DNA from 4 places in the Gordonia sp. BP-119 genome. Region 1 is predicted to be linked to each of the others. Evidence: predicted binding sites of a transcription regulator. Region 1 holds the regulator's gene; each other region holds the start of a gene.

Region 1 (4,126 bases):
CGTTGCCCGAACTTCAGCAGACCGGAACGCCCGCGGCGCCGAAGACGGTGTCGCGCACCCTGTATCGGACCTGGACCGCAGACGGGATCGGCTCGCTCGCCGAGCAGACCACGGTCGATGTCGCGGGGCAGCGGCTGACCCGGTACCCGACGATCGACGTGGTCTCCGATGCGAAGGGCCACGCGCGGGGCGTCGTCGTCGTCGATGCGGCGAGCCCCGAGACACGAGACCGCCTCCTGCGACGAGGGATCGTCGCCCTCCTCGACCTCGCGATACCTCCGCTGCACAAGCGGATCGCCGGCTCGCTGAGTCCGGTCGACCGACTCGCCCTGAGCCAGAGCCCGTACTCGACCATCGAGGCACTGCTCGCCGACTGCACCCGCCGGGCGACCCGGGACACGGTCGCCGACATCGACGACGCAGAGCTCGCCGCGGTTCGCTCACCGCAGTCCTTCTCGGCGCTGCTCGAACAGATCCGGCCACGGGTCGCCGCGGCCGCACCGGACTACTTCTCGCTGGCCGTCGCGGCCCTCGAACGGATGGCCCCGCTGCGGGCGGCGATCGACCGGCACGCCGGTTCGCTGGCTGCCGACGACGTCGCCGAACAGGTCGCCCACCTCGTGTTCGACGGATTCGTGGCGGCCACCGCGCGACGCCACCTGGAGAATCTGCCGCGCTATCTCGACGGCGCGCAGGCACGTCTGGAGGCACTACCCGCATCCGCGGCACGCGACCTGGCCGGGGTGGCCGCCGTCGATCGCGTCGTCGAACGGTGGACCCAGCGTCTCGAACAGGTACCCGAGCACCGGCGGGCGGCGGTCGACGACGAAGCACAGTGGCTCGTCGAGGAGTTGCGCGTGGGGCTGTTCGCCCAGCGTCTCGGTACCGCGTTCCCGGTGTCGGAGAAACGGGTCCTACGAGCTCTGGACCGACTCGGCTGACACGGGTTCGGCGAGCGCGCTCCCGGAACCCGATGCCGCCTTCAGGTCGTCGATCTCACGCTGGAAGTCCTCCACCGAGTCGAACGACCGGTACACCGAGGCGAAACGCAGATACGCCACCTCGTCGAGATCGCGGAGCGGGCCCAGGATGGCGAGTCCGACCTCGTTGCTGGGGATCTCGGCCGATCCACTGGCGCGCACCGTGTCCTCGACCTGCTGGGCGAGTTGCGCGAGTGCGTCCTCGGCGACGTGGCGGCCCTGACAGGCTCGCCGCACGCCGCGCATGACCTTCTCCCGGCTGAACGGTTCGGTCACGCCGTTGCGTTTGACCACCGCGAGCACGGCGCTCTCCACGGTCGAGAACCGGCGACCGCACTCCACACAGGAGCGACGGCGGCGGATGGCCTGCCCTTCATCTGCGACACGCGAGTCGATGACCTTGGTGTCGTCGTTCTTGCAGAAGGGGCAGCGCATCGTGTCCTCACGCAGGTCGCGGGACGCTGGAACGCACCCGAAGCGTGCGCCCCGCCGCTTGTCGGCCGGCCCCTGTGACATCGAGGATACCGTCCGGCCTCAGCGGTACCGGGGGGTGAGCAGGGGCTGGCCCACCTGCAGCGCGCTCGAGCCGAGATCGTTCATCGCGACGATCTCGTCGATCACGACCTCGCGCGGCATCTCGGGTGCCACCCGGCCGGCGATCGAGCTGAGCGAGTCCCCCGAGCGCACATGGACGACCTCGGCACTCACGACGGACGGGGTCAGCGAGTCCGAGTAGTTCTGGCCGACGACACCGAACACCCACACGACGAACGCCAGCCCGACGCCGGCGAGGAGCGCGACCGCGGTGCGGCGGCGACGGAACACCGCCGCGTCGGGTCCGACCGGGCCACGCCCGCGCACCCCGACCGGAGAGCCACAGTGGGTGCCGCCGACCCGCGGGGTCACCGGCGACGCACCCCGCGGTCGGGTGCCGGCCGGCCGGTTGTCTACCGGGCGGCCGCCGTCGGACAGCGGGGCGCGCGTCCGGACCCCATCGGCGCGGTCGGTGGGGGGCCGGACAGCGTCGGGACGGTCGGTGCGGACGGGAGCGACGAGAGTGGCGGTGCGCATGGTGCCCTCCGGTGTTCGGGTGTCTGGGATCGTGCGGGGTGTGACGGTCGGTGTTCGAACATCGATCAGATGTTCGATGCACTGATGTTCGAATTTGTAGCACGACGTCCCGACAAAGTCTCGCGACACATCGAACAAATGTTTGAGGTGCCGGTCGCACTCGGCTAGGCTCGGACCCGGTGCAAGCCATCTACCAGCACGTTCCGAAGACGAGAGGAACCGAACATGAGTGACACCGGCGATAGGCGCGGCCGAGCGCAGGGCGCCGACGACGAGGCCCCGTTCGACGCCGCCGCCGCCGAGGCCTCACTCACCCCGCGACAGGCCGGGGTCCTGGAGGTGATCCGCCGCTCGGTGCGCGAGCGCGGTTATCCGCCGAGCATCCGGGAGATCGGCGACGAGGTCGGCCTGGCCTCGACGTCGTCGGTGGCCCATCAGTTGCGGACGCTGGAACGCAAGGGGCTGCTCAAGCGCGACGCGAACCGTCCCCGTGCGGTCAACATCGCCCCGAGTGACACCCCGTCGCCGGACACCCCGTCGGCCGGTCAGCTGCCCGAGCCGACCTTCGTGCCGGTTCTCGGCCGTATCGCGGCCGGCGGTCCGATCCTGGCCGAGGAGGCCGTCGAGGACGTCTTCCCGCTGCCCCGTGAGCTGGTCGGCGAGGGATCGCTCTTCCTGTTGCGCGTCGTCGGCGAGTCGATGATCGACGCCGCGATCTGCGACGGCGACTGGGTCGTGGTCCGGCAGCAGAACGTCGCCGACAACGGCGACATCGTCGCGGCCATGATCGACGGCGAGGCCACCGTGAAGACCTTCAAGCGTCAGGGCCCCAACGTCTGGCTCATGCCGCACAACGAACTGTTCGATCCGATCCCGGGCAACGATGCCGTCATCCTCGGCAAGGTCGTCACCGTGATGCGGCGAGTCTGACCTCTCCACCGACCGAACCGTCGAGCACCGCCGCGGCAGCCTCGCGCGCCGCGGCGGGATCCGAGGTGGCCAGGGCGGCCTCGGCGGCGGCCCGGCAGTCCGGTGCGGACACCTCGCCGAGCCGGGCCCCCACGGCCGCGGCAGCAGCCGGCGCGCTGGACAGCGAGGTGACCCCGAGACCGACGAGCACGCAGGCGAGGTTCGGATCGGCGGCGGCCTCGCCGCACACCCCGACCGGCTTTCCCTGACGTGCGCCCGCTTCCGCGACACCCGCGATGAGGCTCAACACCGCCGGTTGCCACGGGTCGGTCAGTCCGGCGAGATCGGCCGACATCCGGTCGGCCGCCATCGTGTACTGGGTCAGATCGTTGGTGCCGATGGACACGAAGTCCACCTCGGCGAGGACGGCTTCGCCCAGGATCGCCGCCGCGGGCACCTCGATCATCACCCCGGCGACCAGACCACGGCCGCGGACCTCGGCGGCGAACGTGCGCGCCTCCGCCGGCGAGGCGATCATCGGCGCCATGACCCACGGCGCGACGGCCGACCCCGACGCGGCCTGCGCGATCGCGTCGAGCTGATGCGCGCGGATCTCGGGGTGCGCCAGCGCGATCCGATCGCCCCGCACGCCGAGCGCTGGGTTCGATTCGTCGGGATGGGTCACGAACCGGAGCGGTTTGTCGGACCCGGCGTCGAGGGTGCGGATGACCACCTTCTGCCCGTCGAACGCATCGAGCACCTCCCGGTAGATCGCGGCCTGCTCGTCCACCGACGGTTCGTCGGCACGCTCGAGGAACGCGAGTTCGGTGCGGAAGAGCCCGACGCCCTCGACGGGGTACCCGGCCGCGGCGCGTGCCGACGACCCGTCGGCGACGTTGGCGAGCACCGCCACGGCCACCCCGTCGGCGGTCTGCCCCGGACCGGTCCAGCCGGCGACGAGTGCGGCATGACGCCGATCCTCGTCGACGCGAGCCCGGGCCGCCTCGACATCGGGCTCCACCTCGATCCGCCCGGTGCTGCCGTCGACGAGAACGGTTGTGCCGGGCTCGATCTCATCCAGGTCGGCCACCGCCACCACGCACGGGATCCCCAGCTGGCGCGCGATGATCGCGGTGTGGCTGGTCGGTCCGCCGAGGCGGGTGACG
Region 2 (4,126 bases), on a different contig from region 1:
GCACGCCGTAGGCGAGAGTGCGCGACAGCGAACCCAGGAAGTCGATCTCGTCGGCGTCGAAGGGCCGGCATCCGGCCCCGCTGCGGAACATCGCGATCCCGGCCCACGCCCGGTCCCCGTCACGCAGCACCAAGCGGGCCTCGTCGTGGAAGCAGTATTCGGGAATCATCAACTGCGACATCCGATTGGACCGTTCGGTGGCGCCCCGGTTGAGGAGGTTGAGTCCGACCGCATCGCGTTTGGCGGCCACCATCTCGCGGTATGCCGTCGGCTCGACCTGCCCGTATTCGAGGAGACCCCAGTCCGGGTCCCGGTGATCCTCGCCGAGCAGTGATCCGTACTTGCGGGCGCTGGTGAGCAGGACGGTGTTGGGATCGAAGGTGCCGATGCAGACCGCGTCGACGGGCACCGCGCGGCTCAGGGAGGCGACGGTCTCGGCGAAGAAGTCGTCGAGACCGAGGCCGGCGTGGGCCACGACCTCGATGTCGCGGCGCACACGCTCGGCGGTCAGACTCGATGTCATTCGACAATTGTGGGCGTGAGCTGCGCGGATGTCTATCCCACAATAGTGGGGTCCCCCGGACGGAGGACACCGGCCGGATCGTGGCGTCGTCGGATGGTCTCCAGGCGTGTCCGCTGGTCGGTCGACCACAGCGCGTCGCGTTGGGTTGCCGTCCGCCCGGAGAAGTTGAGCAGCGCTCCACAGGAGTGGGCGGCCACTGCATCGGTGACGGCCGCGAGATGCTCACCGACCTGTTCGCCCAGCGGGCCGGCGGGTACGCCGATGGCGAGGACGGAGAACGCGCCGTCGCGTCCCACGACGGCGTTGGGTACGCGCTGCGGCGACCGCAACCGGCCACCCAGGAGACGGACCTCGACGATGGCCAGCGGGCTCGCGACCTGCGGCCCGGCTACCGCGAGCAGCGCGTCCACAGCAGACGCCGGGAAGTCGGCGAGTACGCAGCCGCGTTCGGCACTCGGCATCGGCCCGGGCGGGTCCATGTGTACCGCGTCGAGCGCAGCGGTCGGGAGGACGTCGATGTTCTCCAGGAGGATCGGACCTGCCGACCGCATCGGTGCGAGCAACGCGGCCGCGGTGGCCGGGTCCCCGGTGTGGGTGTAGCGGACGTGCACGGCGAGCTGACCCTGCAGGGGCGGGGGCAGGTTGGGGTCCGGCGGGAGGCGGAGGATCGCCACCGAGGTCCCGGCCTCCTCGGGCAGGGAGGGCGCCCACTCGCGCCAGGCGTGCAGGACGTCGGCGGCCGCCGAGCCGGCGAAGAAGATCCCGCCGCCGTAGATTGTGGGCAGATCGAAGAGCTCGAACTCGAGTGCGGTGACGATGCCGAACCCGTCCCGTCCGCCGAGCAGTGCCCAGAACAGGTCCGAACCCGCGGATGCGTCCACCGTGCGGACGAAACCATCGGCGGTGACGAGCTCGATCGACCGGACATGATCGGCGGCATAACCGAATTGACGACCCAGCGGACTCAGTCCGCCGCCGAGTGTGTACCCGACGACGCCCACCGACGACGACGAGCCGACGAGCCCGGTGAGGCCGTGCGGCGCGGTCGCGGCGACCACGTCGCGCCACCGCGCACCGGCTTCGACGCGCGCAGTCCTGGTCACCGGATCGACACTCGCCCCCGCCATCCGGGACGTGGTGACGACGACCGTGCCGCGCCCCTCGATCGGCGATCCGTGTCCGGTCGCCCGCGCACCGACCCGCATTCCGTTCGAGCGTGCATACCGCACGGCGGCGGCGACGTCGGCGGCGTTCGTCGCCCCGACGACCACGTCAGCGGCGGGTATCGCCGCGAGGTTGAAGCCGGTCAGTTCGGCGGTGTAGCCCTCGTCGGCCGGGGTCAGAACGGGACCGCTGACCGCGGAGAGCAGGACGCCGAAGTCGGTGAAGTCGATGGGTTCAGAGGTGATGGACACGATGCTTCCTTCGTAATGATCTGGGGATGAACGGGTTCGAGCGTCGGTGCTGCTGTGGTGGGCCGCCGGACTCGGCAGCTCCATGGGACTCAGAGTGGCCGACGCCCTTTTGTTCCCGCCATCCCTCGAACGCGGGAAATGCTCGCGCCAGAGTTCTGGGTTCGTGTGCGTCCCAGAAGTCTGGGGGGCGGTCAGTCGACCCGACCCCCGCTGGTTGAGCCGGCACCGAAGGAAGCCGCCGGGCCGAGCAAGCGACGAAGGAGCGCGTCGAGGTCGAGGCGCCGAGTCGAAGCCACTTGGTGACCCGACGCCGTTGCACAACCCCTGCGGACCCAGCCCCACACGCCCGGCGGGTTGCGGATGCGGCCCGGGGGAGCGAGTTCTCGGGATCTTCAGTCCACTTCAGACTCGCAACTCTCCATCCAGAATTTGTAACAGATGTGACTGAAGTTCACCTCTGTCAACGATCCACGCACAATCAACGCGAATCGACGCACACTCAACGAAAAATGCTGCACAGTCGACAGTTTCGAGATTTCGGAGCCTGTGGAAACTCCTCGTAGTCGAACGAATGTTCCGGTACCTTGGAGTCTATGCCAGAGCTCACCACTCTCCTCGATCAACTCATCGAGACCGCCCCACCCGCCGACGACCTCACCGGCAGAGCAACATTCGACGCCCTCGACACCTGGCGCCTGATCCGCAACCTTGCCGATCATCAGATCGTCGCGCACGCAGCACAACTCGATGCTCTCGGGGTCGCACAGAAAGCCGGCAACACCACCAAGAAACTGCTGATCGAGTCAGGCCACGCACCGGCCGCCGCGCACCGCACCATGCGAAGCGTCGATGCGTTGCCGGGGTTGCCTGCGCTGTCTCGTCATGCCGCTGACGGGCGGCTGTCCGGCGAGGTCGTCGATGCCATCGTCCGCGGCATGAACGAGATCGAAAAACGGTGTGGTGACGATGTTTCCGAGGGAGAACGCTCCCGGTATGAGATCGAACTCATCGCCCAAGCACTATCCGGCGCGACCCCGACACAGGTCCTCAACCACGCCCGCGCGATCGCCAACGCTCTCGCCGACGCCTCCGACACCGGTGTTCCCGCAGCCGACGACCCATCTCTGAACTCGGTGAACGCCCACACCACCGACGACGGCCGCGTCGAAATCCGCGCCGACCTCACCCAGATCGTCGGCGAGAAGTTCCTGGCCATGATCGACGAGCGGTCCTGCCCGCGACCCGAACCCGACGGAACCGCCGACCGACGCACCGCCGAGCAACGCCGCGCCGACGCCTTCGAACTGATCCTCGACCAAGCCGCGATCGGCGCCACCCTCGACACCGTCGGAAGCCCACGCACCCAGTTGATGCTGACGATCCCCGCGACCGGAGACCTCGCGACACTGCCGTGGACCGGGACGGTCAGCCATGCCACCGCGAAACAGGTGTCGTGCGACGGCTCGCTCACGGAGATCATCCTCGATGGTGAGGGCGTACCGCTTCAGATGGGCCACACCCACCGCCTGTATCCGGCACACCTCCGCAAGGCGATCATCGTCCGCGACGCCTGCTGCATCAAATGTGGTGCACCACCGTCACATACCCAGGTTCACCACATCCGGTCGTGGGCCGACGGCGGACCCACCGACCTCGACAACGGTTGCCTGCTCTGCCAGCGCTGCCACACCCAGGTCCACCACCACGGCTGGGACATCGTGATGGGTTTCGACCGACACCCCTGGCTCGTCCCACCCGCCAGTATCGACCCGCACCGCCGACCGTTACCCGCCTACAACCGACGCACCATGCGACTCGACGACGCCGCCTGAGCATCCAGCCAGAGACCACCCAGACTTTCGCGTAGCACCTTCCGCACCCGGAATCCGTCCGGGATCGCAACCGTACCTTGACAACTCCACAGTGATGTCCCTCCGTGCCCTGTTCCCGCTGCGATCACCTTCGGGAACGGGGGTTACGGACAACGCAAGAACGGCCCCGCTCACCGGCAATCGACCCGCGAGACACGCTCCGTAACGGTTCACTGCTCGACCGCGACCACCTGGCCGCCCCACCGATCACCCAGCCGGGTTCGGGTTCATGGCGAACGTCGAGCCGGCGCGCTCCGGTTGTGGCTCGCCTGACAGCAGCCCGGGTCGGCCGCATCCACAGCCGGCTGCGGTCGTCG
Region 3 (4,126 bases), on a different contig from region 1:
CTGGTGCAGCGAGATCCGGTCGGAGTACGACGTCAGGCGCTCGCGGGCGATCTCGAGTGCCGAGGCGTCCCGATCGATGCCGACCACGCGGACGTTCGGGAACGACTCGAGAACCAGTTGACTGTGCCCGCCCGCGCCGAGCGTGGCGTCGAGGAAGACGCGCGGATCGTCGGAATCCAGTGCGGGGGTCAGCAGTTCGACGATGCGCGCACCCATGACGGGGATGTGGCCGAACTCGCCGGACCGACGCGGTTCGTCCTCGGCATCGACCATGATGAAGACCCCCCATCGGCATGTATGCGGTATCGGCGGTGGGCGGATGCCTCGGGTCGGCGAGAGCAGGCGGTCGGATGGAGCGGGGTCCCGACCCGATCACGCACCTGGCGTTGGGGAAGTACGCCAGGGTCGCCACCGGGCCGGGGCCTCGTGCCACCCGAAGCCGCTGGGCACCGAACTCGCCCATCGGTTGCTGTCTCTTCGGTCGGTTTCTGGTCGGTTGCTGTCGTTGGTGTTGCTGTCTCGGCGGTGTGGCGGCCGGTCCTCCGGCTACAGCACCGCGTTCAGCGCGGCGGAGTTGGCGGCCGAGAAGTTCTCCTCGTGCCGCGTCTGGTACTCGTTCCATGCGGCCGAGTCCCAGATCTCGAGGTGATCGAAGCTGCCGAACACCACGCACTCCTTGGACAACCCCGCGTACACGCGATGGTCGCCGGACAGGCTGATCCTGCCCTGACCGTCCGGTCGCTGCTCTTCCGAACCGGCGAAGAACGTTCGCTGGAACGCGCGCAGATCAGGGTCGTTCCGAGACGCCTCGACGATCCGAGCGGCTATCGCGTCGAACTCTTCGGTCCGGTACACCGACAAGCTGTGATCTTGGCCTTTGGTGACCACTACCCCTCCTGCCAGTGCATCGCGGAACTTGGCGGGCAACGTGAGCCGCCCTTTGTCGTCCAATTTGGGCGTGTAGGTACCGACGAATCGCACGGACACGTCGACACCTCCTGCCCACCGGGTTCCGCGTCGTATCTCGCCTCACCCAGTGATGCCACAGTACCCCACTTTCCACCACTTTCCACCCCCACCGCCCCCGCATTCACCCACTGACAGCAAATTCCCAGTTCAGGGAGCTCAAGATGACGATGAACGCGCGTGTCGCCGGCGCGTCATGGGCGGAAAGAAGGGCAACCAGCGTGTGACCAGAGATACCGATGAGGTCCGAGAGGCGGGAATTCCAGGCGTAAATCCTCTAGTGGGGCAAAGTGGGGCGACCCGGTGGGGAGAAGTGGGGATCGCCGGTGGCGAGAAGTGGGGATCGCCAGTATGGAAGCGCGAGGACCGTTGACCGGGCGTTCGATCCCGTCGACCGTGCGCCCGGATCCGTTCAGCGTGCTCTGGAGAGCAATCGAGGACATGAAAGAGCCGCGTGCCCGAAGGCACGCGGCTCAGTCGAATATGCGAAGTTGCGGGAGTCGGTCAGCCGATCGACGAACGCGGAGTCGGGATCAGCGGATCACTCCTGCTCGAACCGGCGATTGAATCGCTCCTCCATGCGTTCTGACAGCTTGCGCTTGGCGCCGGACGACCCCGATTGCTTCTTGCCGGACCTGGTCGACGACGAGCCCGCCTCGGCGGTGTTGTTGTCTCCCCAGAGAGCGAAGAGGCCGGCCCCGAACATCACCAGGAAGCCCAGGAGGCTCACGATCGGGAATCCGCCGATGTTGATGTTGACGATGAGTCCGCCGACCAGCATCACCAGGCCGACGACGAAGACCGCTGCCGCCTGCAGGCGACGACGACCGCTCGACTTCCCAAGGCGCCGACGCTTGACACTGGACGCAAACTTGGGGTCTTCCGCGTACAGCGCGCTCTCGATCTGTTCGAGCATGCGTTGCTCGTGCTCCGAAAGTGGCACCGACCCTCCTTCTCACTGATCCGTGACGCCGACGAAGGTCACCCGCGACCGGAAAGGCGTCTGCGCCTATATCGTCCCATGATACGAGGTGAAATCGACCGCGACCACCATTACTCGCTGTTGCCGACGACCGGGCGGTGCCAGAAACCGCAAAGTGTGGCCGGATTCACGCCGTCGCGCCGATCTGCGGCGCTTCGGCACCGAGTTTTCCTTGCTCGTAGGCGATGACCATCGTCTCGACCCGACGCAGGAAGTCGAGGACGAGCAGCCGCATGCCGGCGACGCTGTCGGGGTCGATCGTGCGGATGATCCCGGACTCGATCTTCATCCGAACCGGCGACAGCGCGGCGAACCGGGCGGCGATCGGCGCCAGCTCTGGGGCGACCACACCGATGCGGGTCCAGGCGTTCGACGTCCTGCGCCGCACGGTCCCGACCGGTTCGTGCACGGCGAGGGCCGCGCCCGAGGCGCGGAGGGCAACGAGGTACAGCTGACGGAACCGCTCGACGTCGTCGTCGACGCCGTCGGCATTGTCGAAGAGCACGTGTGCACGCTCGAGGAGATCGCGCGCTCGACCGACCATCACCGGGTCGACGGGCGCCGCGTGGGTGAGAGCCGTGGCGCTGCGGTGTCTGGCCATGTCGTCCTCCTCGTGCGTATGGGCTGTGTCCGGCGGCAGACGCTTCCCTCGTCCGCCGCCGGACCGTGTCGTCGGATGAACGCGAACAGCTTGCGGAGGCACATTCATCGAACATCCGTTCGACACGTTCAATATAGCTATCCCGGCGTCGGCGTTCAAGACATCTGTGACCCGAAACCCCCGCCGGGGAGTACAACGCCACCACCTGCGGGCCGATTCCTGCCGAGTGTGCATCATCGATAGGACAATTCCCGGAAGTGGCCTGCGACGCGATGCCCCCGGCAGAGGGCGGCCCGCCCCAGCGGCAGCCGACCTCGTCTGCAGGTCGACGACGCAGGACGAACGATGCAGAGAACGGAAATCCGTTGACCATCCGCCTGGTGAGCCTGAGTGGCCAGGACGCCCGGGCCTGGCTCGAGCCGGCCCTGGAGATCTACGTGACCGCGATGAATTATCCGCGCGGTACGGAGATCCATCGGGCCGGGCTCTGGCGCGAACACATCGCGCGGCCCGGATGGCGTGCGATGGGCGCGGTCGAGACGGTGACCCCACACGAGGCGCGGACCATGCCGGCCGCGCGGCGCCGGGTCGGTCCGCCGGTCGGCTTCGGACCCGACGACCTGCTCGTCGGCATCGCCTACGGCTACACCGGCGCGACCGGTCAATGGTGGAACCAGCAGCTGCGGCTCGGACTCCGCCAGACGGGCCGACCGCCCGAGACGGTCGAGGCGATCGCGCGCGACTACTTCGAGCTCACCGAGCTGCACGTCCACCCGACCGCTCAGGGCCGAGGTATCGGCCAGGGGCTCCTCGCCCGGCTGCTGGCCGACCGGCCCGAACGCCATGTGCTGCTGTCGACCCCGGAGATCCCCGCCGAGGACAACCGCGCGTGGTCGTTGTACCGGCGGATGGGTTTCACCGACGTCCTGCGCCACTTCACCTTCACCGGCGATCCGCGTCCGTTCGCGTTCCTCGGCCGTCCGCTCCCCCTGGAACTGCAACCCCCGGCCGCCGCCCGCCGCGCCGGTACCGGGAGCTGACGATGCACGGCACACGGCGTGACGCCGTCGTCATCGGCGCGGGCCACAACGGCCTGATCGCCGCGGCCTACCTGGCACAGGCCGGACGGGATGTGGAGGCACTCGAGCGGGACGACATCCCAGGCGGCGCGGTCTCCACCGTCGAACGGTTCCCCGGACATCGGGTCGACCGGGGGTCGTCGTCGCATCTGATGATCCGTCACTCCCCCGTTCTCGACGACCTCGACCTCGCCGCGCACGGCCTGCGCTACGTCGACTGCGATCCGTGGGCGTTCGTCCCGGCCACCGCGACCGCCCCGCCGATCGTCTTCCGCACCGACCTCGACGCGACGTGCGCTTCCATCGAGAACGCCTGTGGTGCAGCCGATGCCGCCGCATATCGACGCTTCGTGGAGATGTGGACGCCGCGGGCGCGGGCGGTCATGGATGCGTTCTACCAACCCGCGACGATGGGGAAGTTCGGCCGGGCCTTCGGCGGGCTCGGCGGCACCGCCACCACGGCACGCACGGGGTTGTTCGGCCGGCGCGGCGGCCGGG
Region 4 (4,126 bases), on a different contig from region 1:
CTTTGCTCGGGTCGGCCGCGCACGGATACAGCCAGTTCGCCCGCTGGTACACCGATGCCAGACCGATGGCCAGTGCGACGTCGGGACGGCGGTCGGTCCCACCTGCCTCGAGCACGACGACACTGGCACCGCCAGATGCCAAGCGCGACGCCACGATCGACCCCGCGGATCCGGCGCCGACCACAACGAAATCCGCACTTCTCGATGCTGTTTCGGTCATCGGCGAGTCCTCGGTCGGCGTCCGAGGAGCACGATACTCGGATACGCGACAATACAACAGAGCGCAGCGGCAACGCGCGCGTCGCCTCCAGAGTCTCCGAAAAATGTTCGCAGAGCTACCTATTCGGAGTCGGCGCTCGCGATCAGTTCGTCGACGCGTCGACGACGTAGGCGTCGGCGAACTCTCCGACCGCAGGGATCGGCTGGATGCAGTCGAGGAGTACGCCGTCGGGCCCTTCGACGATGAAGTGCCGCTGACCGAAGTCCTCGTCGCGCAACTCGAGCACCGGACGGAGTCCGTGTTCGTCCGTGAGACGCCGGTAGAGCACGTCGACGTCGTCGACCTCGATGTTGACCAGCAGTCCGGCGGCGGGTCGGCGGTGGCCCTCGGGGATCGTCGGATGAGCCGCGTCCACGAGCGCCAGCTCGAACACGCCCGTGCGCATGCTGACGTACCAATTCGCGGAGAAGGTGACCTCGAAGCCGAGAACCCGCTGGTAGAAGTCTGAGGCCGCGGCCACGTCGGTGGACATGAGGACCGGGTAGACGCTGGTGACGTTCATGATGGAGCCCCTTTACGTACGATGTGTTTGTATAACCGACTATACATACGCATCGTACGTAAAGGAACCTTCCGTGCCGAGAGCCTCCGCCGCGGCCGCAGCCGAGACGGCCCGTGCCGTCCTCGCCGCCGCCACCCGTCAGTTCGCCGGTCGTGGATTCTCCGACGTGTCCCTCGACGACGTCGCTGAGGCCGCAGGCGTCACCCGCGGCGCCGTCTATCACCACTTCCGCAACAAGGGCGCGCTGTTCGCGGCGGTCGCCGCGGCGTGCCACGAGCGGGTCGCGGAAGCCGTCGTAGCGGCCGCCGAATCCGCGGGCACCGACCCGGCGCGCCAACTGCGCGCGGGCTCACACGCCTTCGTCGATGCCATCACCAGCGGACCCGCCGTACGAATCCTGCTGATCGACGGCCCGGCCGTCGTCGGCTGGGAGGAATGGCGACGACTCGACGAAGTGGGGTCGGCCGCCCACCTGCGCGAAGCGCTGGAGGCGGTCGGCGTCGACGGCGAGTTGGTCGACGTGATGACGATGCTGTTGTCGGGTGCGATGAACGAGGCCGCCCTCTGGCTCGCCCGCCACCCCGAAGACGACACCGCCCGCGAACGGACACACCGAGCACTGGATCGGCTACTCGGCGCGATCATGTGAACGAACTCTGGTGTGACACAGCAGTATCGATGCAAGCACAGAGCATCGACGCACGTTCCGTGAGCCACGGACAGGATCGCCGGGCGGGACTCCACGATCGATGGGCCGGCAGTCCCACGCGCCCATACCACACGACACCGACAAGTTTCTGACTCCGAATAGCGTTGTACAGCAGACGTTTTCGGGTTGCGAGACGCCGGCTGTGCTGTACACTCGAACGTATATTCGCAGCAACGGTTCTCGGGGGGTGGCCATGTCTGACGGATCAGCGACGCCGCAGCCGCGTGCCGTCGAGTTGGTTGCCGACCTCCACCGCATCGTCGATGAGTTGCAGACGGTCGACCTGGGGCCGTGCACCGATGCCGAGTTGGCCGAAGTGGCAGCCGACACCGAGAAAGCGATCGCACGGTTGACTGTTGCCGGTGACCGGCAGATCGATCAGGTCGAGGCCCGCGACCTGCCCCGCAAAGCCGGGTGCCGAACACTCATGCAGTACATGACCCACCGGCTACGAGTGTCGAACCCGATGCGGCGTCGTAAGCAGATGGACGCCACCGCGACCCGGACCAGCCTCGGCGGCGAGGTCCTACCACCTGAACACCCCACCCTGGCCGAAGCGTTCGCTGCGGGAGCGGTCGGTTCCGCACACGTGCAGGCCGCCCTCGATGTCCTCGACCAGATTCCCCACGGAATCGACCACGACGTGAAAGTCGCGGCCGAGCGGCAGATGGCCGAGATCGCCACCGACCACACCCCCGCCGACATCACCCAACTCGGTGCCCGGCTGCTCGCCCACCTCGACCCCGACGGCACATTGGCTGATGACACCGACCAGAAACGACGCCGCAACCTGTGGATCGGCCGCCAACGCGCCGATGGCACCGCCAAGATTTCCGGCACCCTCACCCCCGCACTCGCCGCCCGACTGACCATGATGTTCGCCGTGTGGGGCAAACCCGGACTCAACAACCCCGACGACCCCCACTCACCGTCCGGACCCGCCGGCACCGCTGACCCCGACGCCCTGACCACCGCAGCCGACCGTGACAGCCGCACTCCCGCGCAGATCAACCACGACGCCCTCGACGCCGCCCTGGCCGCAGGTTTCGCCGACGGAACTCTCGGCACCTCGCACCGCGGCCTGCCCGTGCAACTGATCATCAAAGCCGACCTCAACGACCTCATCCGCGAAGCCGGACTCGCCACCACCGCCACCGGCACCCTGCTGCCCATCCGGGACTTGATCGCGATGGCCGGTCAGGTCCAACCGTGGTTGGCGATCTTCAAAGACGCCACCACCGTCCCCCTGCACTTCGGGCGCGGCAAACGACTGGCCACCCGCGAACAACGCCTCGTTTCCTTCGCCCGCCCCGACGGTGAAGTATGTTCGGCACCAGGCTGCGACCAGCCCGCCACCCACGTCGAACTCCACCACGCCCACAAGGATTGGGCCAAGGGTGGACTCACCGACATCGACGACCTCGCCCCAGCCTGTCCCCGCCACAACCGGATGGTCGGCGACCACCCCGGCCAATACACCACCCGCATCGCCCGATCCGGACCCGACGAAGGCCGCTGCATCTGGCGACTCAACGCCGAACCCGGCGCACCACCCAACCCCGAACACATCAACCGCCGACCCGACATACCCCGGCGATTCACACAACACCTGAACACCGTGCGCGAGCAGATCCACGGACCCCCAACCAGGTCCGGCGGTCAATCACGCCCAAACCAGTCGCGCCCGAACTCGTCACGCCCGACCCGGTCGCGCGCCGACGCCGTCGGCTACGGCGACAGCGGCCGGCAGCTCGAACTCGCCTATCGACGACTCGTCGACCCACCGGCACCGCTGGAGCACCTCACCACCAAACCCCTGCCCCCAGTCGAAACAGAACTCGCACGCATACTCACCGACCACCGGTGACGGCGACCTACTCATCAAGCAGGTGAGCCGCATTCGGCGCGTACCCGGTCAGCTCCTCACCGGTGCTCGACTCCGCGGGGCGGATGGCCGTACCCGCGAGGCGCATTCGTCGCATCGGCCGTCTCGACCGCCGTGACCGCACCCGACGACGCCAGTACGACGCCGCCGAGAACTGCGCCGAGGAAGGCCACGATCGCGACCGGACCCCATCCGGCACGCGTGACGTCGCCGAGGAACGCGATGCCGACCGCCCCGGGCAGGACCGTCTGACCGACGACCAAGGCGGCGGCCGCACCGTTGACCGAGCCGGTCTGCAGCGCCACGGTGAACAGGTAGAAACCGCCGATCCCGCTGAGCAGCAACGCATACAGCGCGGGATCGGTGAACAACACCGACAGATCGAGTGGGTCGAGACCGTCCAGGATGCGAGAGGCCACCGCCATCACACCGAAGACGGCCCCGGCGATGAGCCCGGTCACCGCCGCGATGTGCTTACGCAAGCGGCGCATCACGATGACGCCCAGCGCGATCAGCGCCGGTCCGGCAACGAGTACCGCCCAGTGCATCCACGCATCGTGCTCCACGCCTTCGCGACCCGCCGAGAGCGCGAGCAGCACCAACGACAGCACGATCACCGCCCCGGAGATCCAATCCCGCAGCGTCAAGCCTACTTTCAGGACCACCATCGCCAGCAGCGCGGTGGCCACCAACCGTGCGGAGATGATCGTCTGCGACAAGAAGAGCGGGATCAGCCGTGCCGACGCGATG

What was found. The regulator LexA, encoded in region 1, represses DNA repair genes until DNA is damaged. The targets are predictions, from matches to a motif close to CGAACANNTGTTCG.
Region 2: JW364_RS10150 (HNH endonuclease signature motif containing protein) is a predicted target of LexA. The motif match lies at 2,503-2,516, and genes of this name have one in related genera.
Region 3: JW364_RS03060 (SAV_6107 family HEPN domain-containing protein) is a predicted target of LexA. The motif match lies at 2,658-2,671, and genes of this name have one in related genera.
Region 4: JW364_RS00155 (HNH endonuclease signature motif containing protein) is a predicted target of LexA. The motif match lies at 1,646-1,659, and genes of this name have one in related genera.

What each region holds. Positions count from the first base shown of each region.
Region 1 is NZ_JAFFZF010000028.1:42,399-46,524, forward strand. It holds gene hrpA (ATP-dependent RNA helicase HrpA) at 1-941, shown strand, start outside; gene nrdR (transcriptional regulator NrdR) at 915-1,415, opposite strand; gene JW364_RS16170 (LysM peptidoglycan-binding domain-containing protein) at 1,515-2,051, opposite strand; gene lexA (transcriptional repressor LexA) at 2,277-2,981, shown strand; gene JW364_RS16180 (phosphoenolpyruvate--protein phosphotransferase) at 2,959-4,126, opposite strand, start outside.
Region 2 is NZ_JAFFZF010000013.1:65,570-69,695, reverse strand. It holds gene JW364_RS10160 (helix-turn-helix transcriptional regulator) at 1-523, opposite strand, end outside; gene JW364_RS10155 (FAD-binding oxidoreductase) at 556-1,938, opposite strand; gene JW364_RS10150 (HNH endonuclease signature motif containing protein) at 2,532-3,770, shown strand.
Region 3 is NZ_JAFFZF010000003.1:90,610-94,735, reverse strand. It holds gene rsmH (16S rRNA (cytosine(1402)-N(4))-methyltransferase RsmH) at 1-273, opposite strand, end outside; gene mraZ (division/cell wall cluster transcriptional repressor MraZ) at 547-987, opposite strand; gene JW364_RS03065 (DUF3040 domain-containing protein) at 1,508-1,909, opposite strand; gene JW364_RS03060 (SAV_6107 family HEPN domain-containing protein) at 2,076-2,549, opposite strand; gene JW364_RS03055 (N-acetyltransferase) at 2,915-3,589, shown strand; gene JW364_RS03050 (NAD(P)/FAD-dependent oxidoreductase) at 3,592-4,126, shown strand, end outside.
Region 4 is NZ_JAFFZF010000001.1:28,549-32,674, reverse strand. It holds gene JW364_RS00170 (GMC family oxidoreductase) at 1-220, opposite strand, end outside; gene JW364_RS00165 (VOC family protein) at 363-782, opposite strand; gene JW364_RS00160 (TetR/AcrR family transcriptional regulator) at 856-1,431, shown strand; gene JW364_RS00155 (HNH endonuclease signature motif containing protein) at 1,685-3,358, shown strand; gene JW364_RS00150 (EamA/RhaT family transporter) at 3,415-4,126, opposite strand, start outside.